2 regions of the Rummeliibacillus sp. TYF-LIM-RU47 genome follow, and region 2 is predicted to be linked to the other one. Evidence: a T-box and tRNA genes for the amino acid it is inferred to sense, from the RefSeq annotation. Region 2 holds a T-box; the other holds one or more tRNA genes.
What was found. The T-box of region 2 lies ahead of proS (proline--tRNA ligase). A T-box ahead of a tRNA ligase gene usually reads a tRNA of that ligase, here a tRNA-Pro.
Positions count from the first base shown of each region.

Region 1: it encodes a tRNA-Pro, which carries the amino acid that the T-box ahead of proS (proline--tRNA ligase) is inferred to sense. The anticodon was not compared.

Region 1 is NZ_VVIR01000001.1:1,908,241-1,924,560, forward strand. It holds gene F0527_RS09610 (Na+/H+ antiporter NhaC family protein) at 1-751, opposite strand, end outside; gene F0527_RS09615 (Yip1 family protein) at 935-1,576, opposite strand; gene F0527_RS09620 (ABC transporter ATP-binding protein) at 1,672-3,372, opposite strand; tRNA gene F0527_RS09625 (tRNA-Glu) at 3,626-3,697, opposite strand; tRNA gene F0527_RS09630 (tRNA-Ser) at 3,707-3,797, opposite strand; tRNA gene F0527_RS09635 (tRNA-Asn) at 3,801-3,877, opposite strand; tRNA gene F0527_RS09640 (tRNA-Thr) at 3,888-3,963, opposite strand; tRNA gene F0527_RS09645 (tRNA-Phe) at 3,970-4,045, opposite strand; tRNA gene F0527_RS09650 (tRNA-Asp) at 4,076-4,152, opposite strand; tRNA gene F0527_RS09655 (tRNA-Met) at 4,156-4,232, opposite strand; tRNA gene F0527_RS09660 (tRNA-Met) at 4,385-4,461, opposite strand; tRNA gene F0527_RS09665 (tRNA-Ser) at 4,603-4,695, opposite strand; tRNA gene F0527_RS09670 (tRNA-Met) at 4,704-4,777, opposite strand; tRNA gene F0527_RS09675 (tRNA-Ala) at 4,798-4,873, opposite strand; tRNA gene F0527_RS09680 (tRNA-Pro) at 4,893-4,969, opposite strand; tRNA gene F0527_RS09685 (tRNA-Arg) at 4,974-5,050, opposite strand; tRNA gene F0527_RS09690 (tRNA-Gly) at 5,128-5,199, opposite strand; gene F0527_RS09695 (hypothetical protein) at 5,403-6,662, opposite strand; gene F0527_RS09700 (sulfurtransferase) at 6,730-7,587, opposite strand; gene F0527_RS09705 (dynamin family protein) at 7,542-11,159, opposite strand; gene F0527_RS09710 (chemotaxis protein CheX) at 11,496-11,951, shown strand; gene F0527_RS09715 (cytochrome c oxidase subunit 2A) at 12,392-12,517, shown strand; gene F0527_RS09720 (cytochrome c oxidase subunit II) at 12,540-13,022, shown strand; gene F0527_RS09725 (b(o/a)3-type cytochrome-c oxidase subunit 1) at 13,139-14,740, shown strand; gene F0527_RS09730 (fused response regulator/phosphatase) at 14,805-15,956, opposite strand; gene F0527_RS09735 (CheR family methyltransferase) at 16,081-16,320, opposite strand, start outside.
Region 2 is NZ_VVIR01000004.1:183,512-199,831, forward strand. It holds gene F0527_RS14585 (energy-coupling factor ABC transporter ATP-binding protein) at 1-786, shown strand, start outside; gene F0527_RS14590 (energy-coupling factor transporter transmembrane component T family protein) at 783-1,586, shown strand; gene truA (tRNA pseudouridine(38-40) synthase TruA) at 1,607-2,350, shown strand; gene rplM (50S ribosomal protein L13) at 2,535-2,972, shown strand; gene rpsI (30S ribosomal protein S9) at 2,994-3,386, shown strand; gene F0527_RS14610 (SMI1/KNR4 family protein) at 3,684-5,066, opposite strand; gene F0527_RS14615 (VanZ family protein) at 5,227-5,760, opposite strand; gene F0527_RS14620 (suppressor of fused domain protein) at 6,361-7,422, shown strand; gene bla (class A beta-lactamase) at 7,670-8,596, opposite strand; gene F0527_RS14630 (BlaR1 family beta-lactam sensor/signal transducer) at 8,885-10,660, shown strand; gene blaI (penicillinase repressor BlaI) at 10,689-11,078, shown strand; gene F0527_RS14640 (collagen-like protein) at 11,214-11,603, shown strand; gene F0527_RS14645 (PadR family transcriptional regulator) at 11,805-12,344, opposite strand; gene F0527_RS14650 (YhgE/Pip domain-containing protein) at 12,390-13,577, opposite strand; T-box leader at 13,901-14,115, shown strand; gene proS (proline--tRNA ligase) at 14,161-15,597, shown strand; gene F0527_RS14660 (N-acetylmuramoyl-L-alanine amidase) at 15,715-16,320, shown strand, end outside.

The DNA.
Region 1 (16,320 bases), on a different contig from region 2:
CTCCTAGCAACACTTTTATTACATCCACCCCAATTATGGCTGCAACCAGCACATAAATGTAAGGAACTATAGAAAGGATTGAATAATCATAGGAGTTTTTGAGTGCATGACTGTTTCCTGCTGTCAAAATCCCTATAATAATAGCTGTTACCACAGCTGCAGGTAACACAATCCAAAAGTTCACCTTGAATTTATCACGCATATCTGTACCTTGTGTTCGAACAGCTGCAATAGTGGTATCTGATATAACTGATAGATTATCGCCGAACATGGCTCCTCCTACCACTGTTGCCATGGTTAAGGCTACTGAGATTTCAGTAGCATCTGCTATCCCAACGCCAATAGGAGATAATGCCACCACAGTCCCCATCGATGTGCCCATCGACAATGAAATTAAACAGCCAATAATAAATAACCCTACTAATAAAAAATTCTGTGGCAGGTATGTTAACCAAAGATTTACGGTTGATTCCACAGCGCCCATCTCTTTAGCCACATTTGAAAATGCACCTGCTAAAAGAAAAATTAAAACCATTAGCATGACATCTTTGTTTCCCGCACCTTTTAAAAATACTTCTAGCTTTTTCTCTGTTCCATCTCGGCGATTCATTACAAAAGCAGCTATACAGGCAATTCCAACAGCCATATTAAGTGGCATAGCTGTAAAGTCTTTTGTCAAAAGGCCAGAACCAATGAATAAGAGTATAAAAATAAGAAAAGGCAATAATGCCCATTTGTTGCCATGATTCATTCAAAAAATCCTCCACTTTTTAAATACACAAAGTTAATCATACCGAAATGGTTTTACAATGTAAATTTTTATTGTTTTCAGTTTTCCCTTCGCGCTTTTTCCAACAAATATTTACTTCCCTAATAATGAGAAAAGCATGCAAAAAAGCCGAAATTTCCTTACTTGAGGAAATCCGGCTTAAGATTAGTACACAATAAAACCAAATGTAATGACAAGCAGTAAAACAATTCCTATAAGGATTAATCCAATTACGATACCTGGCAATACGAGCGTAAAAAATGATCGCCAGTTCGAAAAGCGATGTGCAGTTGCGACACTTCCCACTTGGATGACAAACGTCCAAATAGTAACTATAAAGACCGCTAATGTCAGCACAATACTAATAATCGCAGCACCATTCGTTAATGCTTCATCGTTCATATTAAAAAAACTTTGAGGGGCATTGGCCATCCATACTAGCATAAATGGAGCAAGAGTAATATTAGGAATCGATGATAAACTAATTACTTTAAATATATCTTCAAAGCTTCCTTTTCCTTTAAATAATTTCCCTACAAGCCAAATGACACCTGAAGAAATAATGACGCTGACTGCCCCTATGAATGGTCCCGCTAAAATACAGCCAAGCAACAGTAGCCAAATGGAAAAAGAAGGATATAACTCTTGTCCAGACAAGCCTATCATTGTGCTTGCCATTCCGCCAAGTATGACGTAGAGAATAACATATGTCCAATTCTTATGTTCGATCACATAGCTGGCAGTTTTCTTTGGGTGGAGCCATATTGAAAAGAATGGCTGAATTTTATAGTCGTCAGGTTGATTCATAGAAAATAATACTCTCCTTTTTCTTTTTAGAAAGTCTTTATAGTACATATACTCTTTTATATTAGGCTAAACTATCGCCCATAACTTTCACATATCTAAGCGTTTAATCTCGTAAAAATGCCGCCTTTTTCCATCAATTCAGTGAACGTTCCATCTTCTGCTATACCATCTTTTGTTACTACCATTATACGATTAGCATTCCGAATTGTTGCAAGTCTGTGAGCAATAACGATAGTAGTACGGTTTTTCGCCAATTCCATTAGTGAATCTTGAATAATTTTTTCGGTCTGTGTGTCAAGTGCAGAAGTCGCTTCGTCTAGAATTAATATAGGAGGATTTTTAAGGAACATTCTAGCGATCGCTAAACGTTGCTTTTGCCCACCTGATAATTTTAATCCCCTCTCACCAATTTCTGTTTGATAGCCATCTGGCAAACTTTCTATTAGTTCGGAAAGATTTGCTTTTTCTGCAGCATATTGAATTTCCTCAAATGAGGCTCCTAGTTTGCCATATTCAATATTCTCCTGAATGGTACCAGTAAACAAAAATACATCCTGCTGAACTATACCAATTTGTTTGCGCAATGAATGCTTCGTCATATCACGAATATCTATTCCATCAATGGTAATTGAACCACTATTAACATCATAAAAACGTGGAATAAGCGAGCTAATTGTTGTCTTCCCCGCTCCTGAAGGTCCTACAAAAGCCGTCATTTCGCCTGCTTTTAAATCGAAAGATAAATTCTGCAGAATTTCATTTGAATGATCATAACTAAAATCTACATTATTGAAGGAAATAGCACCCTTTAAATGTGGAGCAATTATAGCATTCGGCTTATCTTGAACTTCGGGATCACGAGCGAGTAAATCTTGAAAGCGTTTAAAGCCCGCCATGCCTTTCGGATACAACTCCAGTAATGCTGTAATTTTATCAATCGGCTTAATTAACACATTTGTATACAAGATAAAGCTAACCAGCTCACCATATGACAATTTGTCATGAAAACTTAGCCATGCTCCCACTACAAGGACTAGTAAAGTCAAGAGCCTCGTCATAAAATAGATACTAGCGTTTGTCGCTCCCATGACTTTATAAGCACTTAATTTAACGAGTCGAAATAAACCATTCTGCTTTTTAAAACGATTTTTTTCATAGGTTTCATTAGTAAACGATTGTACTACTCGAACACCTGAAACGCTATCCTCTACTCGTCCGTTGATTTCAGCTATTTCTCCGTACATACCCGTCCATGCCTTATTCATTTTTACATTAGATACATAAACAAGAACCATTAAAATTGGAACCATTACAAGCACAATCCAGGAAAGCGTTGGATTCACAGTAAACATGATCCAAAAAGCGCCAATAAAAGTCATGATAGCGATAAAGAAATCCTCTGGCCCATGATGGGCAAATTCACCAATATCAAATAAATCATTCGTTATTCGGCTCATGATATGGCCGGTTTTAGTATTATCAAAAAACCGGAAAGACTGCTTTTGAACATGTGTAAACAATTCTTCTCTCATATCAGTTTCAATATTTATACCAAGTTTATGACCAAGATAATTAACAATAAAGTTTAAGATGGTACTCAATAGATACACCAGGAGCAAAAGGCCGCCTACTTTCGTAATCATTCCCCAGTTGTTTGTAGGAAGCAGCGTATCAATAAACTTTTGAACAGCTACAGGAAAGGCTAGCTCTAAAATAGCCACTATAATGGCTGAACAAAAATCAATTATAAACAATTTCCTATGTGGTTTGTAGTAACTAAAAAACTGTTTTAACATATGTATGAAGTCCCTTCTGAAAATTTCGTTATCCTAAATATCATACAGAACTTTTAAATAGAAAGCGACCCATTTTGCCTATTTTAACTATCAAGATAAGTTTAAACCAAATATTGGAAAAAAGTCTATGGAAAGCTATAATATTTTTTAATGAATAAAGGCTGGCACACTTCAAAATTTATGGTAAACATCTTTTTTGCATACAAAAAACCTTCAGAACTATACAAAATGCTCTGAAGGTTAGCTTATGTAATGACCCCTACGGGATTCGAACCCGTGTTACCGCCGTGAAAGGGCGGTGTCTTAACCGCTTGACCAAGGGGCCATTATTGTATGGCGGAGAAGGAGGGATTTGAACCCTCGCGCCGGTTGCCCGACCTACACCCTTAGCAGGGGCGCCTCTTCAGCCACTTGAGTACTTCCCCATATGGCTCCGAAGGCAGGACTCGAACCTGCGACCCTCTGATTAACAGTCAGATGCTACTACCAACTGAGCTACTTCGGAATAGTAAATATGGTGCCGGCGAAAGGAGTCGAACCCTCGACCTACTGATTACAAGTCAGTTGCTCTACCAACTGAGCTACACCGGCATTTGATGGTGGGTCGGGACAGAATCGAACTGCCGACACTTAGAGCTTCAATCTAATGCTCTACCAACTGAGCTACCGACCCATCAAAATAAGAATATATTAAACTAAAAAATGGCGGTCCGGACGGGACTCGAACCCGCGACCTCCTGCGTGACAGGCAGGCATTCTAACCAGCTGAACTACCGGACCATTTGGTTGCGGGGGCAGGATTTGAACCTGCGACCTTCGGGTTATGAGCCCGACGAGCTACCGAACTGCTCCACCCCGCGATAATAATATAGAATATAATTTTTTCAATCAACAAAGCACAATGACATCTTTCAAGGTTCGCTTGCGTCGATGTTACTCGCAATCATCATATTGCGATTTGCACACTCCTGGATAATAATACGAATATGCTTTCGTAGACTACCGGATCATTTGGTTGCGGGGGCAGGATTTGAACCTGCGACCTTCGGGTTATGAGCCCGACGAGCTACCGAACTGCTCCACCCCGCGATAATAGTATAGGATATAATTTTTCCAATCAACAAAGCATAATGACATCTTCCACGCTTCGCTTGCGTCGATGTTAATCGCAAACTTCGTTTTGCGATTTGCTCCACCCCGCGATAATTATATATAATTTTTTTATGATAATGGAGGAGGAAGAGGGATTCGAACCCCCGCGCGGTTTGACCCGCCTGTCGGTTTTCAAGACCGATCCCTTCAGCCAGACTTGGGTATTCCTCCAGGAAATATGGCGGCCGAGGGGATCGAACCCCCGACCTTACGGGTATGAACCGTACGCTCTAGCCAGCTGAGCTAGGCCGCCATAGTATTAAATATTAAAATTGGTGGAGCCTAGCGGGATCGAACCGCTGACCTCCTGCGTGCAAGGCAGGCGCTCTCCCAGCTGAGCTAAGGCCCCAATGTATATATAGTATAAATGGTCGGGAAGACAGGATTCGAACCTGCGACCCCTTGGTCCCAAACCAAGTGCTCTACCAAGCTGAGCTACTTCCCGGAAATGGTGCGCCCAGCAGAAGTCGAATCCACAACCTTCTGATCCGTAGTCAGACGCTCTATCCAATTGAGCTATGGGCGCATGTTAGAAATAGAATTTCGAGCTAAAAGCCAAAAATTATGTATGTCCTACTAGTAATCCAGACCATTCTATTATTAAGCGGAAGACGGGGTTCGAACCCGCGACCCCCACCTTGGCAAGGTGATGTTCTACCACTGAACTACTTCCGCGTTAAAGACAAGATTAATTATATACCGACATTTTTATAAATGCAATACTTTTCTTGAAAAAATTATAAACAATGTTGTTTATACTATTTCTTTCAGAAGCACTACCTTAATAAGTCTACAAGCTAAGCTTCAAAAAATCAATATAAATATAATTGTGTTGAATAGCGTAAGACAGTCTATTTTCACATCCATAACATTAATTTTTATTCAAAATTCGGCCAAGGAAAATCTCCACGATAATATTGTATTTTTAACTTTTCCAAATCGCTGTTCCATTTACAAAGTGCATTGGAATACTTTTTTTGGTCTTCTTCTCTGGATTTGAGTTTTATTCTCTTTGATAACTCTGCTACAGTCACCTCTAAACCATATTCTTCTACAAAATCATTTAAAGCTTGCCAACGTTGTTCATCTGTCCGACCAGATATTTGATAACCAAATTTTCTTAATTCACTAAAGTTTAATCCGAATTGTTTAGTTTTCTTCTCCGCAGTTTGAATATTGTACTTTTTAAACATTCTATAATTTTCTACTTCCTTTGCAGTAAAAACTTTCTCAAGGAAATATTGCATAATCTCTCCTTTCAACAAGTCTATATTTTTTTGTTCTTCATTGATGATAGAAATAAATTTGTTTAGCTCTCTTAAAGTTTTGCTTAACGAATAGTCATTATAACTTTTATATAGCTTCGCAGAAAGTGGTTTATTCTGATCATGATAAAAAAGTTTAAACATTTTATTTTGTTCAAGTTGGCTTAATTTCTTATAATAAATTATGTATAAAAGTAGATTTAGACCTTCTATATCAGAAAAGCGCTTTAAGCTATTAGATTGCACAGTTCTTTCTAAGAAATGTTCTAGAAGCACACTCCAATTTTTCACTTTGTACATGTGTAAGATTTTTAATTGAGTTTGAGGAGTTGTATTTGAAAAAAGCTCATGGTAAAAATCTATATTTTTCTTTAATAGACTTTTAATTCTTTTGCTTTGATTCACATCTAATAAACTTAAACAATTGGAAAGAACGTAAATAAATTCTTCTATATATATCTTTGAATTTTCATCGTCAATGCCTATTCTAAATAGATGTTCAATTACTCTTTGCTTTTCCTCTAGGATACATTCTTTATTAAGTAGAACGGTCATGCCATCCGTGAAGTCCATGATTTTATTTTTGGCATCTATTTCCTTTCGTAATTTCTTTCTTTCTTCTAAAAGATTGTTATTTACCTTCTTGATGATGCCTATTTCTTTTAACAACAGTTCTTTTTCAATTTTCAGCTGCTGAATATACATATTTCGTCCCTGAATTTCATTTTTTAAGGCTTCTGTTTCTAAATGGGTGATATTTTCTAACTCATCAAAGAACTCATTAAAATTTTCAGTAATCATCTCTAATACATGATCTCTAGTAATTATACTAATCCCCCGCTTCCAACACTCATTAACGAGAACATTCGACATAAAAAAAGAAATTCCTTGTAATTTAAAATAAAAAAACATCCGCATTCCTAAAATGCGGATGTTTATATTAAGCTTTTTCTATCTCAAAGTGTTGAATCCAGTCGCTGTAGCTTCCAGTATATAATTGTATATCTTCATATGCCATTTCCTTTAGCATAGCGAACAACGGGGCAGCAGTGACGCCACTTCCACAATAAACCGTAATTGGTTCTTTCTTAGATACTAGTTCCAACAATGATTCATTAGGACAAAGTTTACCATCTTGTAATAATTGCTCCCAATCATAATTTATTGCTCCTGGGATGTGGCCGGCAATTTGATCTATCGGCTCTATCTCTCCTTTATAGCGAGCGTTCGATCGGGCATCAAGCAATGTTCTATCCACATGACCATCTACGATTTCCTTTACTGCTATGCGGTCTGCATATAGGTGTTCCTGCCATTTTAAGTTTAAGCTTGTCTGTTGGACAACAGGCAATTCGGTCGACGTTTTAAAGCCTTCATTAACTAAAGCATTATAACCTTCTTGGACAATCTGTACTTTCTGAAATCCGCCATACTTTAGTAACCACCACGCTCTTGCTGCAAATGGTGTTCCGCCTTGATCATAGACTAATATAGAATCGTCCATTTGCAATCCACTTCTTTCAAATAAAGCCTGTAGTTTATCTTTCGTTGGCATTGGGTGGCGTCCCGCATGCTGCTCCATGTCTGATAAGTCCTTCTCCAAATCCCAGTAAACAGCTTCTGCAATGTGCTGTTTTTGATAAGCAGTCGAACCTTCGGCAGAATTCTGCAGATTAAAACGAGCATCAATCCATTTATAATTTTCTTGAGAGTCAAGAGAGATATCCTTTACTGAAAGAAAAACTTCACCCATCACTTCTCCACCCCATTCATTAGTGTGTTGTAAATGTGTTTCCATTCTTCAAGCTTCGTACCTTCATGAAGCAACGTTTTTTCGATATCAATTTGGTTAATAGCTTGTCTTGAGATGTGTAGACGCAATTCTTCAGCAAGTTTTCCAATAATGTCTTCAAGCCATTTTTTCATGCGTGCTGATTGTTCATCTAGATACTTTTTGGCATCTGGCTTAGTTAGCTCTTCAAGTGCTTCACGCAACTTCAGATTATCGCCTTTTTCAAAAAAGGACTTATTATTTTTAAAATATTTATTAACGGATTCATATGGTTTGCTATCAGAAAAAGGACCCACGAATTCTAAAATATTAGGTTCTTCAGCCTCAAATGGCATAAATGAAAAACTAGCATTGATGTCTTTGAGCTGTTTCATATCATCTTGGTCTCGTTCGTGAATTTTTTTCATAATAAATTTCGCAATTCTAAAGTTAGTAACACGCATTTCTTGCTCAAAATCAAACCCTAAACTTGCTAGGACTTCTTTCAAAGCAATGGCTAATGCAACTGAAGAAGATTTTGATGCGAAGGTTGTAGGGTTATAGCCTTCTTTAAAGAAATCCGGGTATCGATAATAAACTCGCTGTAATACAAAGTAGAGCAGTTCATCCAGTTCCTGTTTTGTATCTTTTGTAATCGTTTGAGCTGCAGAATGCATATATCTTGTGTGGATATACTGTTCTAACTTAGCTAGCTCAGCAAGACGTTCATCTTTTCGCTTCATATTGTCTTCGGTTTGCTGGATCAGTATGCGAAGTCTTTCTTGGGCTTTTTCCGTTTCTTCAGCTAATGCTTGAACTGCTAGTGCTGTTAATTCTTCTGATAAGAAGTGATGGAAATTCTCTTCAAACAATGGCAAACCAGAATGTAAATTTTGACTTTCTAATTTCTCTTGCAATGCTAATAAACTCGAAACACCAAATAGTCTTGGATGGCGGATGCCGAAACGTTGGAGTTCTTGTTTCACATAATCTTTTACGTCTTCTGCTTCCTCTGCATCCTTTGCAAGATCAATTGCATTAACGATAAAGAACATCTTATCTAGTTCAAATGCATCCTTCACGCGCCCAAGTTGAATTAAAAATTCTCGATCGGCTTTTGCAAATGCGTGATTGTAATACGTGATAAATAATATGGCATCTGCATTACGAATATACTCAAACGCCACCCCCGTATGCCGTGCATTTATAGAGTCTGCTCCCGGTGTATCTACTAATGTCACACCTAAACGGGTTAATTCACAATCGTAATAAAAATCAATACTATCGACAAAGCAGCTTCTGCTTTCTTGAGCTACGAATTTTTCAAATTCTTCGCGATTTGTCCTGATAGTCTCGCCCAATTTTTCTTTAAAAGTAGGGTAGCCTTCTTTGAAGGCACGCACAAAGGATTTATGAACATGCAGTCTTTCATCGTCGAGTGGTTTAGCTAAAGCCTCTTCTGCCCGATCAAATGCTTCATTTAGTGAATGAATTGTAATACCAATTGCTTCATAACTAGCAATAATGTCATTTTCTAATTGTCCAATAGTTTTTAAGTGGACATCTGCCGTTTCATGCGGATGGCCTTCTGAAATAGGACGAATTTTATTGATAGCAGCTGTTGTAGGATTTGGAGACACTGGCAGTACTTTTTGCCCCATCAATGCGTTTGAAAAAGAAGATTTCCCTGCACTAAATGCTCCAAAAAGTGCAATTGTAAAATCTTTTTGCTTTAAGCGGTTCACTTTATTTTTTAAATAATTTGCAACCTCTGAAAATCCTTGAATTGGTTCAATAGCGCTTGCTGTTCTTACAGCGTTTTGAAGAGCAGTTGTCGAGTGTATAGATGGAGATGAGATTTTATCCTCCAATTCTTCTTCCTGATTCTGCTCCTCTTTTTTTACGAGCATAGATGGATCAAACGGCCGGATATTGCCCATTGCCTTTTCATGTTCTTGCTCCCACTCAGATACACATTGATCTGCTTCAGGATTCATTGTTTGAATCGAGACCGTTTTTTGGATAGCAAAATATTTTTCCTGTTCTTCAATTGCTTTGGCGCCATCAATTACTTCTACTTTGTTTTTCAAAACTGCACATTTTTTCTTTAAGGGCTCAACTGTCGTAAAGGACAACTCTTCTATATAAGCGCTTTTTTCAAACTTCCATTGATCCGTGTCTTGCTTATACCACCTCTTTGTGGCACTTGCTACACGATTGGCGAAGTTTAAAAGCGCATCCCCAGTAATACCAGAATCAAGTTTTACTTGTTCTTCAATTACTGAAAATGGTGGCTGCATATCAAAATCGTCGATTTCATGAGAAAAATCATCGGTTAAAGCATTAACTAATTTCAATGAACTCTTCATTAAAGATCGCATATGACCAGAAATTTGAGAGAACGCTATTTCTTTATAAAGTGAATACAGAGATTCCTTACGCAGATCCTTTTCTGCTTGTGTTTTTTTACCAGAAAAAAGCATTCCAACTTTGAAATCTGGCTGTACACTTTCCAAATAATATTTCAGTTTTTCTCGTAATTCGAAAGGCATTATAGCAGCATTTTCTAATAATTCATCACGGCTGTGATCAAAATTCTTTTGCCAATTTGATGCTGAATACAACTTTAACTGTTGAAGTACTACTTCAAAGTCTGCTGTAATCTCTTCGTTATTTTCCCACTCTTCTTGCGATAAAATGGTCTCATTATTTTCTAATAGCTGTTTTTTATTAGTTTCTAAATATTGTGCATGTTCGATTTGAAGCTGCTCAAGAGCTGCTTTACCTCCAGCAATTAAATGATCTTGCCAGCCTTCCATACTATTCATGACTATTTCTTTTACTTTATTATAATCATTGTAAGGAAGATTAAAGTCTCTTAATGAGGTAAAGTAAATCCCTTTTGGTTCTACGCCCCAATTTGAGAATGATTGATACACCGAATTGGAAAATTCCTGAAAGGTGAGTTCACTCTCTTTATGTTTATCAATTTGGTTCACAATTAGATAAACATTAGGATTATGCTTCATTAAATTCTTTGTAAATTGGAAGTTTAATTCTGATTGGACATGGTTATAGTCCATTACATAAAAAACAATATCAGCCAAATGCAGTGTTGTTTCCGTAGATAAACGATGCGCATCATCAGTCGAATCCACACCTGGTGTATCCATTACTGTTATGCCTTTTGGCAAAACAGAATCTTTATGGCCAATTTCAATTTGAGAAACCAAGGCACCGTTCTTAGCGAATTCTTTTACTGTTTTAATATCATATCCGTCATCAAATTTGATAGGATTTTGATCTACTAGGTATGCAATGGCATAGTTCTCATCCGATTTATGTACTTTTACAACGTTTGCGCTTGTTGGTATAGGAGAAGAAGGAAGGAGATCATCCCCTGTCAGCGCATTAATCATAGTAGATTTACCTGCAGAGAAATGACCTGCAAAGGCAATCATATATTCTTTATTAATAAGCTTTTCAGCAAATAATTTCGTTTTTTGAAGCCTTTCCTGGTCTTCGTTATGTTGATAGATTAAATATTGCATTGCAGTCTGTTTTAGCAGCAGATGTAGTTGTTCTTCAAAATGACTCATGAAAATCATTTCCTCCTTTTTTGCCTTAACGCTATTTTACCATGCCTATATTAAAAAAATCCTTCTATTATTAGAAGGATTAAAAAAATTATTTTAAATGGGTGGAGGTTTGATTAAAAATGTATTTGCCTATTGCCCCATAAATAATAAGTGTCGCACCAATGAATGCATAAACCATCTGAAACGCTCCTTTTTAAAGAAATTAATCAGTGAATATGAAAATCATTCTCATTTGTTAATTTCATCATAATAAAAAAACTATGTGACGTCAACAACTATTCAATTCTTTTGCTGCGTGATACTATATTAAAAAGGTCATAACATAAGGAGTTCTCAATGAGCACATCGATACAAGTACAAACTATACTCAATAGCATGATTCAATCACTCAAAACTGTATTACCGAACGACGTCCATGTCTCAGCTCCATCCATTTCTAAAGAACCTTACGAACAATCCGAAATCGGAGTTTTAATCGGCATGGTGGGAGATTTAAAGGGAAGAATTATTATAGATTCCTCTCCCGAAACTTTCAGTACTATTAGTGAGGCCATGTTCGGAATGAAGCTTGAAGGTGAAATGCTGGAATCTTTTACAGGAGAGTTTGGCAATATGATTGCTGGCAATCTTTGTACATATGTTGCTGCACAACAATTAGTATTAGATATTACACCACCAACTGTTATGGTGGGCCATACAAAACTGCTTGGCTATAATCAAGCAATCATACTTCCTGTTGATATAGATGCCATCGGAAAGTTAACCATATTGCTAGCGATGGATCCGAGTTAGAAAAAAGAAGCTTTTTTAAAGCTTCTTTTTTTATATCCAGATTACTCATAGCTTATTAAAGACATACCTAGGATTTTTTAATCACCCTCTAAAGGTACCCTCACTTAAAACCCTCTTTATATCATTATTTTTCATAGATTTTTATCATCTCAACTCGTTAACCTTCTTAAACATACATTCCTTTTCACACTTCTTTCACACTTTTTGTCAAAAGGTGTGATTTTTATCACATCTAAACCTATATTTTTTTTATATCATTTACTCAAACAATAAAACAAAACTTCATTCAGAGAAGTCTTCTTTCTTCGGTTAGTTACAGCCCAATAATCGGACGAAGTAAAACTTAATTCATCTTGTTCTAGATTATTTATTGAAGAAGCTTCCCTCTTGCAAACTATTGCAGAATAAATGTTTTGATTTAATTGAAAGGAGCGATTTCGATGGCACCCAAGAAACATGAAGAAGAAGAAAACCTAAAAGGAACACTCTATTTAGTATTTGCGTTAGGCGCTTTTATAGTAATTACGTGGGCTGCATGCTTTGGCCTATTTTTAGAACGTTTTTAAATAAAGGAAAGAAGGGAAAAAAATGCATCTGCATAAATATGAAAAGTATTGGCTTTTATTTGGTGGCGGATCTTTAATCGTATTTTTATTAATTACAGGAATCATGGCATTTCATAACGGCAGTCATCCACCAAGTGCCAAAAACACAATAAATCATGAAAAGGTAGACCAAATTGCACCATTTAACAAACCTGGTGTTCACAAAGTTACAGGTAAAGATTGGGATTATGAAATAGTAGTACTCGCTTCTGCCTTTTACTATAACCCACCAGAACTAGAAGTACCTGTAGGTTCTAAGGTTAAGTTTATAGCTACTTCTAAAGATGTTGTACATGGCTTTGAAATATCAGGTACGAATGTCAACATGATGCTAGAACCAGGCTATGTTTCTGAATATGTGACAACAGTTGATAAAGCTGGCGAGTATTTAATTGTATGTAACGAATATTGCGGAGTTGGCCATGCGCAAATGCATTCTATGCTTAAGGTGGTGGATAAAAAATGAGTCAAACAGTCATCGATCAATCAAAAGTCAAAAATGATAGTCTACCCGTTGCAAGTAAGGTTAATAGAAAAACAGCTGAGCTTCTTAAAGTAAATCCTAAAGATGCTAAACTTTCTATGGCTCATATTTATGTTGCATTCATAGCTCTATTCTTGGGTGGAACTGCAGGTCTATTGCAAGTTTTAGTTCGTTCGGGGCATTTTGAATTACCTTTTGGCATTGGGTATTATCAAGTTTTAACTGTACATGGTGTTTTGCTAGGTTTAATACTTACTACATTCTTTATCTATGGTTTTCAAATTGCAGCGGTTAGCCGTACATCTGGTACCCTATCAAATAAACAAAGATTACTAGGCTGGATCGGATTTTGGATCATGACAGCTGGTACTGCAATGGCAGCTGCGATGGTTCTTTTAAATGAAGCGTCTGTTCTCTATACTTTCTATGCCCCATTACAAGCACACTGGATTTACTATTTAGGCCTAACACTTGTTATTGTTGGTTCTTGGATCGGAGGACTTGCACAAGCAATGCGTTGGATACAATGGCGCAAAGAAAATCCAAAACAAACTTCACCTTTACTTTCATTCATGGTCGTTTGCAATAACTTAATGTGGTTTGTTGCAACTCTCGGCGTAGCTGCTGAAGTATTATTCCAATTGTTACCTTGGTCACTTGGCCTAGTAGAACGAGTTGATATTCTTTTATCACGTACTTTATTCTGGTATTTCGGGCATGCACTTGTGTATTTCTGGTTATTACCAGCTTACATGGTATGGTATACCATCATTCCAAAAATTATTGGCGGGAAAATTTTCTCAGATTCCCTTGCTCGCCTTGCATTTATCTTATTCGTATTATTCTCAATCCCAGTCGGAGTTCATCACCAATTGACTGAACCTGGTATTGACCCATCATGGAAATATGTTCAAGTAGTTCTAACTATGATGGTATCTATTCCTTCTTTATTGACAGCATTTTCAATATTTGCAACGTTTGAATTAGCCGGACGTTCAAAAGGTGCTAAAGGACTGTTTGGTTGGCTAAAAAAATTACCTTGGGGAGATGCAAGATTCTTCGCTCCGTTCATGGGTATGTTAATCTTTATCCCAGCAGGCGCTGGTGGTATTGTCAATGCATCTAACCAAATGAACCAACTTATCCATAATACCATTTGGGTAACAGGACATTTCCACTTAACAGTGGCAACTACCGTTATTCTAACATTTTTCGGTGCTGCTTATTGGTTAGTTCCTCACTTAAGAGGCAGAGTGTTTACAAAAGAGTTAAATCGCCTTGGTATTATCCAAACAATCGTTTGGGTTGTTGGTATGGCTATTATGTCTAGCTCCATGCATATTGAAGGTTTACTGGGTGCACCTCGCCGTTCCTCTTTCTCTGATTATGGCGGTGCTGAAATTGCTAAGACATGGGCATCTTACCAAGTTGCACAAGCTGTTGGTGGCACATTATTGTTCATCGGCATTATCATCTTCTTGTATATCTTTGTAAGACTTTGCTGGTTTGCACCTAAAGGTGAAGAAGAATTCCCAATCGCTGAAATTTCTCCACAAGCGGAGAAAACACCTGCTATTTTGGAAAATTTCAAAGTATGGCTTGTAATTCTAGCAGCATTAATATTGATTGCTTATACATTCCCTATCTATGATATTATACAAAATGCTCCACTAGGTTCTAAAGGCTATAAGCTTTGGTAATCTAGCAAATAAAAAACGTTCTATTTCATAATTGAAATAGAACGTTTTTTTCCTGTATATGTATCTACGATATATTTCCCGCTTGAATCATAATTACACACATATCATCAGGTTGATCAATTTGCAGTTCTTTAGGTAATACATACTCAATAGGTTCCTGCATTTGAATATCAAACTTCTGGTTAATCACTAATTTCTTCAGTTCTTCTAATCCATCATGATTGATATCATCTAATGCCTCCATAACCCCATCCGTATAAATAAGAACTTGAATTTTTTCTTTAAATTCAATTGTTGTTTTTTTCACTTTCATTTCTCTAAACAATCCTACAGGGCAGCAATTGGTCGATAAGGTAATAATTCTTTGATCTTCGACTAATAAAAACCCTGGTGGATGGCCAGCATTCACATATTCAATAGTATTATTCTTCGTATCAATAACTAAATATATGGCAGTAAAATAATAGTGAAATGTATTTTTTTCTTGATTGAGTATATTCATCCATCTATTTAGTTCTTCAATTAGTGCCACAGGGTCTGGATTTTTGCGAATAGCATCGCGTAATGCAGAAGATATATACATACATACTAAAGATGATGTAATGCCGTGGCCCATTACATCCAGTAAGATTACACCATATCGATCTTCATCAATCTTTTGCCAATAGTACATATCTCCGGCTAATTGATTTGCAGGCAAATAGGAAGCATTGACATTAAATCTTTCTTCTAATAAAGGTTTACTAAGAAGCCCTCTTTGAACTTGCATAGATAATTCTAGTTCATCTTGTATTTTCTTTTCATGTTTTTTATGCCAATCTTTTTCGTATTTTAATCGAAGGCCTACACGAATTCTGGCTAGCAAATCTGTTTTGTTAATTGGTTTTGTAATATAGTCAATGCCGCCGACATCTAACGCTTCAGCAACTTTTTTTGAATCTTCAATAGCTGTTACAAAAATAATTGGTATATCTTTAAACTTAGGGTTATCTTGTAGTATCTTACATGCTTCAATTCCGTCCATTTCAGGCATCATAATATCCAGAAGAATCAAATCAACAGATGTGTTTGTTGATTCTTTTACTTCTGTTTCTAAATAATCGAACATGGCTTTGGCAGATGTAAGAGAAGAATAGTCTGTATAACCTGCACGTTTAAGTATATTCTCTATTAAAAAGAGATTGATTTGATTATCATCTACTATTAATATTGTCATTCTTCTCCCCCTTACTGGTAATGTAATTCCCTAATAGTAAAAAATTAAACATTATTAAATAAAAAAGTGTAAAGCATCACTCTAAATAAAACAAGGAAAGGAAATGCATAAGCATCTCCTTCTGTTAGATCTTTCTGTATATATTCTCTTTGGCTGAAATAACAGCATATTTATCTGAAAACTGAGTTGACCGCAGAGACTCCTTACTGCCAATTCCCATAAAGCCCCTTTTACAGAGGCTTTCATAGAATAATTGGTTCACGTTTAGTTGAAGATCACTTGTAAAATAAATCATTACATTTCTGCAAATTATGATATGAAATTCGTTAAATGACCCATCTGTTACTAAATTATGTTGAAAGAA
Region 2 (16,320 bases):
ATAGCTTCTGGTAGCTATCAAGCGATTATTGGACATACTGGTTCTGGTAAATCGACAATTCTTCAACATCTCAACGCTTTATTAAAGCCTATGGCGGGTTCTATACAGATTGGTGATAAAGTAATTACGGCAGGCAAAAAAGAAAAAGATTTGCGGCCGATTCGCCAAAAGGTAGGGATTGTTTTTCAGTTTCCAGAACATCAATTATTTGAGGAGACGGTGCTAAAGGATATTATCTTTGGGCCGATGAATTTTGGTGTTCCTGAAGAAGAAGCTATGGAAAAGGCTCGTGACTTGGTCAAGTTGGTTGGTTTGCCAGAAGCAGTGCTAGAAAAGTCGCCATTTGATTTATCTGGTGGACAAATGCGCCGTGTGGCAATTGCGGGCGTGTTAGCAATGGAGCCTGATGTCATTGTCTTGGACGAACCGACGGCTGGGCTTGATCCTAGAGGGCGTAAAGAAATTATGGACTTATTTTATCAACTACACCAAAAACGCAATTTAACCACCATTCTTGTAACACACAGTATGGAAGATGCCGCTCGCTATGCGGATCAAATTGCTATTATGCATGAAGGGCGATGCGTTTTAACAGGGACGCCAAGAGAAATCTTTAGTGATATCGAAACACTGTCAAATTACCGTCTCGAAGTTCCGCAGATTATTCACTTTCAGAAGCAGCTAGAACAAAAAGCTGGCTTCTCGTTTCCAAAACTATGCCTTACAGAAGAAGAGTTTGCATCAATGATTTCTGAATGGCTTCAAGAAAGGCGGAATCAATTATGATGGATAAGCTTATATTTGGCCGTTTCATCCCGGGTGACTCTTTTGTCCATAGGTTGGATCCGCGAGCAAAGCTTATTTTTGTATTTGCCTTTATCTTTATTGTTTTTATCGCGAATAACACAGCTACGTATGCTGCGTTGCTCATCTTTACAATACTTATTATTCTGTTGTCTAGAATTAAGCTTTATTTTTTGATTAATGGTTTGAAGCCCATTTTGATTTTAATGGCGTTCACTTTCTTCTTGCATATTTTCTTCACCAAAGAAGGGGATATACTTTATCATTGGAAGTTTATTACGATTTATGAAGAAGGCCTTCGCCAAGGGATCTTCATATCCGTCCGTTTTTTAGTACTTGTTTTTGTTACGACGGTTTTAACACTGACGACTTCACCTATATCCATTACGGATGGTATGGAAGTGTTATTAAATCCATTGAAAAAATTAAAGCTGCCGATTCATGAATTGGCATTGATGATGTCCATTTCTCTACGCTTCATACCTACTTTAATGGACGAGACAGATAAGATTATGAAAGCACAAACAGCAAGAGGTTCAGACCTTACGTCAGGACCAATTAAAGAGCGTATAAAGGCTGTTGTCCCATTATTAGTGCCATTGTTCGTCAGCGCCTTTAAACGTGCTGAGGACCTTGCTACGGCTATGGAAGTACGCGGTTATCGCGGCGGAGAGGGAAGAACGCGTTACCGCCAGTTGAAATGGCATGTTAGAGATACAATTGCCGTGCTATCAATTGTTGTAATGGGTGCTGTGCTGATTTATTTGAGAAAATACAGTTAAAGATATAGGAGAATGGACAAATGGAAAAACGGTTGAAAGCGACCATTGCCTATGACGGTACAAACTTTTCTGGTTATCAAGTGCAGCCCAATCAGCGCACAGTACAAGAAGAGCTAGAAAAAGTCTTAACAAAGATGCATAAAGGAACCAAAGTAAATGTTACGGCAAGTGGCAGAACAGATGCCAAGGTACATGCGACAGGGCAAGTGATTCACTTCGATACATCATTGGATATTCCACTTGAAAGTTATAGAAAAGCACTAAATGTCCAATTGCCGACAGATGTTCGTATAAAAGTGATGGAAGAAGTACCTGAGGATTTTCATGCACGCTATAAGGTGGTGAGTAAGAGATATCGCTACATATGGTCCTGTGAAGCCATACAAAGCCCTTTTAGGCGATTTTACGTCACGCCTACTAATGGAATAAGGCCTGATATTAAAAAGATGATAGAAGCAGCTCAGCACATTATTGGCACTTATGACTTTTCTTGCTTTTGTGCAGCAAATACGAGTGTAAAAGATAAAGTGCGTACAGTTACTCTATTAGAATTTGAATGGCATCAGGATGAGTTGCACATGGTAATTGAAGGGAATGGCTTTTTGTACAATATGGTACGAATTATAGCAGGTACTTTATGGGAAGTTGGGACCGGAAAAAGAAAACCAGAACAATTGACTGAGATCATCGCTTCCATGAATAGAGGGAATGCCGGCAAAACAGCGCCAGCACAAGGTTTGTACCTTGAAAAAGTGAGCTATTAAAGCGAAAGCAACATGACCAGGTGTTTTTCTTGAAATGCTTGACTTATAATTCTATTTGGGTTAAGATGACATATGGTATTTTCATTACCCCACAAGATAAGCCCCGAATCTTAGCTTTTGAGGATAAAGAAAACAATTGGAACAGACAATAGAACAATCATTTGAATTGTAGGAGGATACTAAAATGCGTACAACATTCATGGCTAAAGGTCACGAAGTAGAACGTAAATGGTTAGTAGTAGACGCTGAAGGCCAAACTCTTGGTCGCTTAGCTTCTGAAGTAGCTGCTATTTTACGTGGTAAACATAAAGCAATCTATACACCAAACGTTGATACAGGTGATCACGTGATCATCATCAATGCAGACAAAATCGAATTAACTGGTAACAAATTAAGAGACAAAATTTACTACCGTCACACTCAATTTGCTGGTGGTTTGAAACAACGTACTGCTGGTGAAATGAAAGAAAAATACCCAACTCAAATGCTTGAGTTAGCAATTAAAGGCATGCTTCCTAAAAACACTTTAGGTCGTCAAATGTTCGGCAAATTGCACGTATACACAGGTTCTGAACACCCACACGCTGCACAAAAACCAGAAGCTTACGAGCTTCGCGGATAATAATTAGAGGAGGATACAACCTTGGCACAAGTTCAATATATCGGCACAGGCCGTCGTAAAAGCTCAATTGCCCGCGTACGTTTAGTACCAGGCGAAGGCAAAATCGTTATCAACAACCGTGACGTTGAAAACTACGTCCCATTCGCATCACTACGCGAAGTAATTAAACAACCATTAGTAGCAACTGAAACACTAGGTAGCTACGATATTCACGTAAACGTAAACGGCGGTGGTTTCACTGGCCAAGCTGGAGCAATCCGCCACGGTATTGCTCGTGCGTTGCTAACAGTTGACCCTGATTTCCGTCCAGCACTTAAATCAGCAGGTTTACTAACTCGTGACCCACGTATGAAAGAACGTAAAAAATACGGTCTTAAAGGCGCTCGTCGCGCACCTCAATTCTCAAAACGTTAATTTTGGCGTTTCAAGACTCTCAGTCATTTGGCTGGGGGTCTTTTTTATTGTTGAAACTTTTCAGCAGTACTAACAAACTATGTAATGGACTTCCGATATAATGAATTATACTTGTAGGAGCAGAAGGCAGTTTCTATGTAATGGCTAACGAGTATATATCTAAACTCGTCTCAGAAAAAAATTTATAACGAGGCTGCTTGAAAGGGAACATATAGATATATAATTTTAGATAGGAGATTACAAGGAGAAGAGCCCGCTTTTAAAGCGAGCTCTGTTCATTATAGGGGTATACACAACTTAGGCTTCTTGTAACTTATTAATAACTTCTTCTGAATATGAATCAGTAAACCGAATAATCCCGTGGTCCTGTATAATCCGTCCTTCTTTTTTGCGGACATCCAGCCAATCTGTAATGAAAGAGGGAGCATATCCGCCTTGACCGAATTCTCCGCCAAATGCAATTATTTTGGGGTAGGCCGCCACATATTGATCACGACTGGTGTCTAGATAGGACTTCGTATACAACCAGAATTGGACATCATACATGAGATACGATAATTCATCAGCTTGAAAAGAAAAATTGCCTTTCTCTTCACAAATCTGTGTACAGATAGTCCGGACTTTCTGTTCAACTTGGTCCACTTCGGTTACCCTTGAGCACAGTTCCTCCAGCAGAGGAGAAAATTTACCATGGGCTACTTTATCTAGAGCTTCTTCTTTGTCTTCCTCAGAAGTATCATATTCTTCATCGTTCACTAGGCCTTTGATAAATTCTTCAAAATTATCGGCAAGGAAGGTAATTTCATAATCGTCTTCTTGATCGACATGAACAACTTCTGGTTCACCATCTATACCGCAAGCTCGATAGTCTAACATAACAACATCATGTCCGGCTGAAGGACAATCACAAATTACAACACCAATGTCAGGGTATCCCCATTCATCAATCATAAATTGGCTACCTAAGTCTCCACACAAAGAATAGCTTTTCTTACGGCCAATTCCCATGATTCCTGTAATGGCAATATGATCCTCTGCCCAGGAAGTGGGATCCTTTGTTGGGAAGTTGGTGTTGTTCGGCACACCGCCATTCCGTTGCTTCATCAAATCAATATAAGAAGAAGGAAGCTTGTATCCAAGCTCTTTCTCTATCGAATCAATTAGTTCATCTGTCGGTAGCTCAGATTGATAAGACTCTCTCGCATACTCGCTGTCCTCCCAGAAATCAGCTAAAAACATATCCGAAAAAAGAACTTTCCCATTGACCGATTCGCCACGTGCCATGGAAGCTCCCTTTTTGGAAAGGCGAAGTTTTTCTCTTTTCTGCTTCTCCGCTTTTTGGCTGCTCCGTGTTAAAAAATACTCTGTATATTGATCTCCAGGGTCTAGTTGATCAGCTCTGCTGAAGGCTTGAGCCGATTCCTCATAACGCTTTAAATAATATAAAGCAAACCCTACCCGATAATGCCAGAGAGAATCCTGTTTGCCAGCCTCAGAAATTTTATCAAAGTGATAGAGCGCTTCTTCGTAAAGCCCCATATTGGTATAGGCTCTGGCCAAAAGGCTGATTGAGTCATAGTCCTGTTCTTCCTCAGAAATTGTTAAAAGGAAATCGATAATTCGTTGATGTTCATCTGATTCATGCCATTCGTTTAATTGATCAATTAAATTTTGTTTCATTTCTACCTCCCAATAATTTATAAAATAATTTCATATGTATCTGGTTATATAACATCGTAAATGATAGAAAATGCTGCAGCTGAACATTTCCACTTATACTTAAACCTAAGGACAAAATTAAAAGTACAAAAAAGAATGGTTACACGATTACATATCTCATTCAATATTTGTTCCTAAAGCGCCTTCTTAAAATTTTTAAAACTGGCAAACAAAGTATATATCCGATAAGAAAACTCACATTATATAAAAATATATCGGCTAAGTCGAAAATACCGACTTTTAATTGAGCTTGTAAATATTCGATTAAAATTGCAAACACTTCAAAAGCAATTAATCTCTTCATAAACGTTTTTAATATGTTTGTGTATGCTAATAAAAAGTACATTGGTAAAAAAATCAAGAGATTAATAACCATAACAATCAGTGAAAAATTATCACTTTGAATGTCAGAAATAAATCCAAATGGATTCCAGGCATATAATGCAATTTTCGCGGAATATTGCTGATCAGGGCGAAGTAAGCCCAATACTAAAACCAGTAAATAGAGTGCCAGGAGTATGTATCTATCAGTTTTAGTGTCCAGATTAAATATGATGCTCAATAATACATAGACAGTGAAAGTTATTATAAAAATTGCTAAGATGTTCTTTTCAGTATTCTCCATGTTAGCAAAAAACATAGGCAAGATATTCATGAAGAATCCTATATAGCAAGACACCTGCTATAACGCTAATTGAAAATAACAAAACCTTCATCATCTTTTTTGATGTTAATGACTCAATCACAATCGCTCTCTTTCTTTTAAATTTTTTAACTAAGAAGACTCAAACTCTATTAAATGCCTTTCTTAGGACAACAACTCCACCCTATCATGAATAAAAAAAGTTTTCAAAATATTTATCAAAAGTATATTTAGTTTTACATTTGTAACCTCCTCTGAATCGTCATTTATGTGAAAGGAGCATTCGTTTTAAATAAAGAGGTTGCAAAGAAGCTTGCTCAATTAATTACAGTGGAATTATTGCCAGAACGGAGGGCAGAAAATTTTGCTTTTGCATTCTTTTTTTGTTTTATTTAGTAATCCAGACACTATAGAAATACTGCATAAAGAACAGAAGAGATTACTATTTCTATAAAGGCGGCTATAATGTTTGAACAATTTAACCATATTTTACAATAATGCTGATTTACCATTATAATTTATACATATTATTGGAACTTATGTAAAGGGATGATTGCTTTTCCAATCGAGAAAAAGATAATAATAGATACATTTTAAAATGGAGGGAAAATAATGACGAAAGAAGTTAACACCACTGGATGGGATGCAATTGATGAAGCAGTAACGAAGTTATATGGGGAACAGGAGCCAAAGCATTATGGTACGGTGCTTCCTTATATGCTTGGCGGACAAGATCCATTAGATGGACTTAGTGCTTACAAAGCAGAAATACCTTCTCCTCATTGGCATATTGTAACTTTTGGTTTCTCTGAGCTTTATGAGAAGGAATCAAAGAATACTGATTTTAGCGGCTACGGGTTTGAGCTTTCTTTCCGGGTTGCCCGCAGTAAGGATGAGGAGGAGCCTCCTGCATGGGCATTAAATCTGCTTCAAAACATGGGGCGATATGTATTTAACAGTAACAATATTTTTGTCGCAGGGGATTATTTAGATGCGAATGGCCCAATCTGCTTGGGAGCAGATACAGAGCTAACTGCTCTTGCCTTTATCTCTGATCCAGAATTGGGTACATTGCATACGTCTAACGGACGCGTTGAGTTTCTTCAAATGGTTGGGATTACTGAGGATGAGCTGGAGGCCATGAAAATATGGAACACAAGAGGTTTACTTGAAGCTGGAGAAGCTGAGATTCCCGGGTATATTACAGACTTATCCCGAAATTCTATGCTGCGAATCCCTGCTGTTCAGGAAAGTGTTCAAAAAGGTATCGAACGTGACGGCTCGAGTACTGGTTTATTATTTGTGGATCAATTGGACTGGAAATCTGGTAAGAATGGTTTGTTCAAAAAGAAGCCATCTGTGCTCACACTAGGAGCAAAACAAGCAGAAACAGTTGGGAAACTACTACGAGGCCGACTGCTTAAGGGGAAAAATTTAACTTTAACAAATAATGAGATTAGCGTAATATTAGAACCCGCTTCAATGACTGAAATTGAAGTAGATGAGCATTTGGTCCATTTAAAACTTGATGAATCGGTCGTCAACGAGCTCATGAGTAAACTTCAACCAGAAGAAGGAGAAATTCGTTTGTTATCTAATAAAGGCTTCGTGATCCAAGTCGTTAAAACGTACATTAAAGATCAAGATGGGAATGTTATTTCTACCATCGGATAACAGGATCTTTGTGTGAGTCAATGTGTTCAAACCCTCTCTCGAAATACCGAGAAAGGGTTTTTTGATTATTTATGAGTAAATTTGAATGAACCAAGAATTAATGGCCGAGTAACATATGGATAAATAATTAAGAAACCCAACTAACTTCCACAAGAAAGTAGCTGGGTTAATAAAATCTATAATAAACATGGTTAAGTTTAGCCATGATAACAATATAAACTGAAATATCTCAGTCCTATTTTGTTTATTATTTTAAAGCGTTTACTACAACTTTCGCAGCTTTTGCAATAAGAGCATCATCATAGGTTGCGTCTTTCGTATTGCGAGAAGAAAGGATAGCGATTACTATTGGTTTTCTATCGGGTGGCCAAACAACTGCAATGTCATTACGTGTTCCGTAGCCCCCTGCTCCACTTTTATCAGCAACAACCCAATCCTTAGGTACACCTGCACGTATTAATGTGTCCCCTGTAGCGTTCCCAACTAGCAAATCGGTTAGGAGAGCCTTCTTTTTTGTAGGAAGTACGTCACCAATCACGAATTTTTGAAGATTTGAGGCAAGTGCTCTCGGTGTACTTGTATCACGAAGGTCTCCGGGAGTGGTAAGGTTTAGTTCAGGTTCCAAACGATTAGACTGTGTTACCTTATCTCCCATCATCCTTAAGGCTTTTTCAAATCCAGTAGGACCTCCTAATTCATTGAAAAGTAGGTTTCCTGCTGTATTGTCACTATACCGAATAGCAGCAGTCGCAATATCCTTCACTGTCATTCCTTTATCTACGTATTTCTCAGTGATAGGTGAATAGGTAACCAAATCATCCTTAGTGTAAGTGATAATCTTATCAAGATCCTTCATGGATTTTTGCTTAAGCATGGCACCTGCGGCAAGTGCTTTGTAAGTAGAAGCAAAAGCAAATCGTTCATCTGATTGATAGCTGACGCTCTTTTTTGTTTTCGTATCAATCGCATAAACACCAAGACGGGCATCGAACTCACTCTCCAGCTGTTTGAAAGCTTCTTCAGTATGCGTGTCTTTTTCCTTAGTTGTTTTATGCTCGGGTGAAGCAGCAGAAGAATTAGTTGCATTTGTGCAACCAGCCAGCATGATTAAACCTAGCAAAGATAAAAGGAGGGTTTTATTTAGTCTACATAATGTATTCGTTAATTTCTTCAAGTTATAACCTCATTTCTATTTCATCATTATTGTCTTAAATAGATTAAATCGTCTCCACCTTTCACACCAAATGTATTACACGTGTAATACAATACTACAATTGTAATCCATATTGGTCAACCTTTTTTAACAAGGGGGACAACATAATGCATCAGTAGAGAGGGTGTTTGATAAACCATAACCGTCATGATAATATTTGAATATTACAGTTGTAGTTTTAAGGAGATTTTATTTAACTTCTTCGAATGAACAAAAGATAGACGTATTTTGTTTTAATTGGATATGGAGGTGAAAACATTGCTTTTTACATACTTCATCATTTGTTTTATAGTTTCTTCTTTAACGGTTATAGGAATTATGCTGGGAAGGAAAATTTTCCGAAAGCAGTTATCTGTAAAAGGGAAATATCATATGTGGTTTTTATTGATGGTGGCCTTAATTCTGCCATTTATTCCGTTTCAGTTACTGCCTATTAAATATCCTTCTATCGATTTGGGTGTCAACCAACATAATGAACGAAATCCAGTGTTGGCGAGTACAGAAGATGTTCAACATTCGAATTGGATACAGGGTTATTCCTTATCTATTCATCGCATTAATATAGAATTTCTGGGTACGGTATTAACTTATATATGGATCGCAGGAATGCTAGTTATGTTATGGCTAGCAATAATTGCTTGGCTTGATATAAAGAAAATTAAACGAACAACATCCCCCTTAGTAAATAAAGATATACTGTTTTTATTTGAACAGTGCAAAAAGCAATTAGGTATATCGGGACAGATAGCAGTAGGGGAGTCAAAGCTTGTCAATTCTCCGATGATAATCGGTCTTCTAAGAAATTATGTTGTATTGCCTTCTAATTTTGATCAATGGCTGTCAAAAGATGAAATCAAATATATTTTTCTACATGAACTTAATCACTATAAATATAAAGATACAGTTGTAAATTACCTTATCCTCTTTTTCCAAATTATTTACTGGTTCAATCCACTAGTTTGGATAGCTTTCCGCAAGATGCGCTTGGATCGGGAAATCACCTGCGATTATGCAGTTTTAGCTTCCTTAGATGAGAATTACCACAAAGAATATGGGCTGACGATTATCCATTTTATAGAGAAAGTCTCGCAGCAGAAAAACCTAATTTTAGCCAATCAATTTAATGGCTTCAAAGAGCAAATGAAAAGCCGTATAGAGCATATTGCTTGTTATACAAAGGAAACAAAGCTTTTGAAACTGAAGAGTATAGTGGTTTTTATGATGTTAGGCATATTGGTGGGGAGTCAGGTTCCATTCATTTCAGCTATGGCTCAGAACCAGAATCGTTATGAGTTTATGAGTGAAAAGACTAGTTATTTGGATCTGAGTAATCTTTTCAAGGGGTATGATGGAAGCTTTGTCTTATACGATAACCAGGCTGATCAATATAAAATATATAATAAAGATAAAAGTACACTTCGAGTTTCTCCAGATTCTACTTACAAGATTTATAGTGCATTAATCGGATTGGAGTCCGGTATTATTTCAGGTGAAAATTCTAGCCTAAAATGGAATGGGACCAAGTATCCTTTTGATTCTTGGAATTCAAAACAAAATTTGTCGACTGCGATGGAAAATTCAGTGAGCTGGTATTTTCAAGAGTTAGATAGGCGAAATCAGACTGCAATCATTGAATCCTATTTAAAACGAATGAAATATGGCAATTCCGATATGTCGGGCGGGGTCAGTCAATATTGGCTAGAATCATCTTTAAAAATATCGCCAGTTGAACAAGTACAGTTATTAAAAAATTTCTATACTAATCGGCTAGGGTTTAAGGATAAAAACGTCCAAGCGGTTAAAAAGGCAATCAAACTCGAGCAAAAAAATGGGGTACTGCTTTCTGGGAAAACGGGTACAGGCGTTGTCAATAACAAAGAAGTGAATGGTTGGTTCATTGGATATATTGAGAAGAGGAAGAATACGTATTTCTTTGCAACCAATATTAAGCGAAAAGAAAAGGCATCGGGTAAAAAGGCGGCAGAAATAACTTTGTCCATTTTAAAGGACATGGGAATATATTAATTATTGATCTACTAAAGGAGGTTGTATGATGTCTAAAAATATTCCCAATATATCAGAGTCTGAATGGGAAGTGATGACGGTGCTTTGGAAAGAGGCGCCGCTTACTGCAAATGATGTAATCTCCGCCCTACAGAAACGAACTGATTGGAAATCAAAAACAATACGCACGCTCTTAGATCGTCTTGTCAAAAAAGAAGTCGTGGGAGTAAATAAAGAACAAAGGGTGTATACCTTTTTTCCGCTGTATGAGCAGGATGAATGTCAGCGTGCAGAGGCGGAATCGTTTATTAAACGTATTTATGGCGGCACACTGAAGTCTATGTTAGTACAGTTTATCCAGGAGGATAACTTATCCGAAGAGGATATACAGGAATTAAGATCCATTCTAGATCCGAAGCCAAAAAAACAAAAACAGTAAGAATGCCCATATATCAGGGTATTCTTTTTTATTTTGTATCAATTGGTACTCTATTTGATCTGAGAGTAATTGAACACAAAAGGACAATACAACATACACTACTTTAGAGTTTTATTTAAGGTGGTGATTTTTAAAATGAATAATCCATTCCAATTTCCAAGTTTCCCAGGGTCATCAGGAATGCCAGGTTTCCCAGGGTCTTCATTTCCAGGAATACCGGGGATACCAAGCTCTCCAGGACCATCATTTCCAGGAACGCCAGGCACTTCACAGGCACCAACTGCTCCGCCCCCATCATTTACTCCGCAACGATCAACAACTGTTTCACCATTAGCAGTAGATCCAGGAGCAATTAGAATGTGTCTGTTCCGTAATACGTACGTATGGCTAAACAATGGTGAAGCATTTTGGTACTATCCTGTTTTCGTAGGTTCAAGATCCGTTTCAGGTTTCAGATGGACTGGTTGGACCTGGGTGATTTTTGGTATTGATACAAGGAGAATTAGCTCGTTTACATGTTTTTAAAAACAATGTTGCCAAGGGCCTTGGATGAATAAGCCATCGTATCGTTATCTTGTTTGATGTACAATATTGAACATCCATATTTATCATAAAAACCTCTTTCTGATATAGCATCGGAAAGAGGTTTGGTATATAAGTTGTTATCAATTAATGTTAGAAAAAAGCCAGCTCTCCTTAATTAGGAAAACTGACTATTTTCATCTGTTATAGCTGTCCTTGTTGAATTCGATTAATTAGTTCCTCAAGCCAGAAAATCGTGTGTTCGGTTTTGGTCGATACATAACCTGTCATGTAGTTTACAAACTTCTCACTATCTTCATCTAGCTCAATCTGGTCTTTGAACCCAATTACGTGCGCCCATTGGCTTTCAATGTTTCGAGCTTTCTTTTCTAATATCTCTATTACTTTTTCTCGGTTCACATATTTAATATTTGCTATGCCCACGACCATATCTGTAATTTCTTTGGCATTCTCAAATAACTTGTATATGAGTTTGGGCAGCTCTTCGCGACCTTTTTCGGTAATCGCAAATACTTGCTTATCTGGTCGATTTTCTTCTTTTTTAATCTCAATAATTTCAATCAACCCTTTTTTAGCTAGGGAGTCAAAATTATAATATAGCTTACTTTCTGTTAATCCAGCTATTTGATCTAATGGAATCGGATCGGATAGGTGTTTTTTTAATTTATAAGGGTAGTTGGCACCCTCCATCAGTTTGCTCAATATAAAGATTTGAATAGACATACTAACACTCCTTCAAGAAGCATGTTAACTCTATTGTAACAAAAACTAGATAGTTGCTTCAGTCGAATTCTTTAATTTGTCTTCTTCAGTTGAAGATTCCTCTACTGGGATAGGTTTGTGAATAAATGCCACAATCCCAATGTTAATCAACATAGCAGCTGCACCTACTGCAACCATTGACCAAATATATGGACTTGCACTGATGCTTCCGTATAAGTCAGCAAAGTATCCTTGTACAGAGTAATACATTGGTGAAATATAGCTCATCCATTTATACGGCAAGTACATCATATCCCGGGAAATAGTCGCGCCGTTTGCTAGTGTTTGAATGAGTAAAATTGGTAAGTTGAAAATCATCCCTACTTCACCAACTAAAAAGATTAAAATGGCTGTGAAGTTGAAGCAGACCATATAATTAAGAATTTGGTGTCCTAATACGCTGAAGAATAGACTGCCGCTTGGTTTATTAATTAAATATGCAATCCCTGTACCGGCTAGTGATGATATTACTGCCACTAACAATGCTGTTAATTGTACATAGCAGAATAAGCGAGTTTTACTTGCTTTTCCACGACTGCTCTTGAATACGCCTACTAATTGCATGGCACCAATCATCGCACCTGTATAACCAGCCATCGTTAAGAACATTGGCAACATGTTATTATTCATACCATCTGGCATCTCGTTAATTTTTACGACGTTTCCTACATACGACGTTTCAATCTTTTTGGCTAATTCAGCCGCTTGTTCTTTTGGTACATTCACGTTCATTAGAATGCCTTCTGCTGTCTGTTGAGAAAATTGAGTGCTAAATTGGTTATTGATTGCCGTAATGACAGAATTGATAGAAGAGGAAACGGTTGTAGCTCCGGCTTCATTGATTGTAAAGTCGATGCTTGAAGATGTTTCACCTTTTTGCATATTCTTAGAGAATGTTTTTGGAATGTGTACAACTAACGCTAAATCATTATGTTCTAAGTCCTTTAAGGCTTTTTTATTTGTTAAATCCATTTCAATTTTTTTAAACGGTAGCTTCTCTTGTAACTGATCGGCAATCTTTGCACCGTATTCACCAGTATCATCATTAACTATGGCTATTGGTAATTTATCTATATTTCCTGGGATTGCTGAATAGCCAGGCAAGAAGATCCCTAACATGGCAACCGCATAAAATATGCCCATGAATATGGCTCCGATTGCCCCTTTTGTTTTTAAGAATTGAGTAAACTTCATTTGTTGAATCCTTCCTTTTGTTAAGTTCATTTATGCTTTATTTAAAATACTTTAATCAAAGTACTTTTTAAAAAGTATGTTAGTAGTTTATTTTAATTTAATCAGAAAGTCAATTGAAAAACGTGTTATTATCGTGAACCATTTGATAGAAGAACCAATTATAAAACCCCCTATCCATCGTCGAAAGTAACGGTAGGGGGAGCAGACTTATAAATCTTCTATCCATATTAGAAAAAGAATATGTTAATATGGTATACAAATTAGCATTTGTGTTGATACTAATGATTGAAGTATCTGAAACAAGTTGATATATTTGTTTATATATATAATCAGTGAAGTGATCAAGTAAATAAGAATTGTGAACCAGAAAGTATAGCCTAGGCTGGAAGCTATATCACCTCTTCTTATTGAACCCTGCCACGGAGATGTTAGTGAAAAGCTAACCGAGTCGTTTCGTTATAAACGTTTAGAGGGCATAAAGTTTATTTACGCCGAACTAAGGTGGTACCACGTCTACTAGCATAAAGACGTCCTTATTTGGACGCTTTATGCTTTTTTTATTTTTTCTAAGGAGGAAAAGAAAATGTCTCAAATGACAAACAATTTTTCAAAATGGTATATTGATACAATTCAAAAAGCAGATTTGATTGATTACACTCCAGTACGTGGATGTATTGCATTCAAACCTGACAGCTATGAGATATGGGAACATATCCAAGCGGAGATGGATAAACGATTTAAAGAAACGGGGCACCGCAATGCATACTTCCCAATGTTAATTCCTGAATCTTTTTTCCAAAAAGAAAAGGATCATATTGAGGGATTTTCACCAGAGCTTCCTTGGGTGACAGAAGCAGCAGGAGAAGAATTAGAAGAGCGTTTGGCGTTACGTCCAACTTCTGAAACGATGATTGGCCATCTATATTCAAACTGGATTAAAAGCTACAGAGACCTTCCAGTTTTAATTAACCAATGGGCAAATGTATTCCGTTGGGAAAAGAAAACTCTTCCATTCATTCGTACATCCGAGTTCCTGTGGCAAGAAGGTCATACTGCACATGTAGATGAAGAAGAAGCACGCAAAGAAACGATGCAAATGCTATCTATATATAAAGAGGTAGTTGAAGGACTTCTTGCTATCCCTGTTTATGATGGGCAAAAGACACCATCAGAACGTTTTGCCGGTGCGGTTGATACTTTCTCTATTGAAGCGATGATGAAGGATGGAAAAGCTGTACAAGCGGGGACTTCTCATTATTTAGGTACAAAATTTGCGGAAGCATTTGATATCAAATACTTGAATAAAGAAAACAAGCATACTTACGTGCATACAACTTCTTGGGGAACATCTACACGCTTGATTGGTTCTGTTATTATGGTTCACGGTGACGAAAAAGGCCTTGTCTTGCCACCAAAGATAGCACCTACACAAGTGGTACTTATTCCGGTCGGTCCATGGAAAAAGAATCCTGCCATTGTTGAGAAACTCGATGAAATTTTCGCGGCATTGAAAGCGAAAGGTATTCGTGTTAGTCTGGATGATTCAGATCAATCGCCCGGCTATAAATTTAATGAATGGGAGCTGAAAGGTGTTCCTGTCCGTATTGAACTTGGTCCTCGTGATTTAGAAAATCAGCAAGCTTTAATGAAAGCACGCGATGAGGATGAAAAAGTTTCAGTATCTTTAGATGCAGTCATTGAACATGTAGAAAAAGAACTTGAAATGATGCAAACACGCCTTTTGGAAAAAGCAAAAGCTTTCCGAACAGAGAATTCACACACGCATATTGAAACATTGGATGAGTTAACAACCCATTTAGAAAAGTCTAAAGAACAAGAAACCATTCCTGGTTGGGTTTTAGCTGGCTGGTGTGGAGATGACGCGTGTGAAGAAACGATAAAAGAAAAAACAAAATTCACTACGCGAAACATACCATTCAATCCGCCAACAACAAAGCATACATGCTTGAATTGTGGAAAAGAAGCAAAACATACAGTGTGGTTTGCCCGCGCTTATTAATACAAATAAACAAAGCCCCTTTCTCATACAACAGAGAAGGGGTTTTTGTTTTGCTTATGCACCGACATATCGGGACAGTCTTCCGCATATGGTATGGTAAAAAGGTGGTGTCTGTGATTGAAACGTTGGATGATATGGAGTGTTGTTTTAGTAGCTTGTATTTTCATAGTTGTGTATGAAACCAAAGCATCTAATCGCGGATTCTTTATTTCCGAGACCTTGGGTGGCGTCAAGATAGCATTGGATGCGGGACATGGGGGGATTGATGGAGGGGCGTCTACAGATAAGTTGATTGAAAAAAATGTAACGTTGGCTATTACGAAAGAAGTGGAAAAGCTTTTAAAGAAAAAAGGCGCAACGGTATATATGACAAGATCAAAGAATGATGATGTGATCGCCGAGCATACACCTAAAGCTGAATTTAACACATTGAGAGAACGCAAAAAGCAAGACATATTTTTAAGAGAAAAATTAGTAAACAAGGAAAAACCGGATTTATTCCTAAGCATACATGCAAATGCTATTCCTGAAACAAAGTGGCGTGGAGCTCAAGTATTTTACCATGCGAATGGGCATCCAGCAGGAGAATTGTTAGCTAATTCTATCCAAGACTCCATCAAGGAGAACCTAAAAAATACAGAGCGTGAAGCGCTAGCTATTAAGCAAGTATATTTGCTGAAAAAAGTGAAAATGCCAGCTGTATTAGTTGAAACCGGCTTTTTA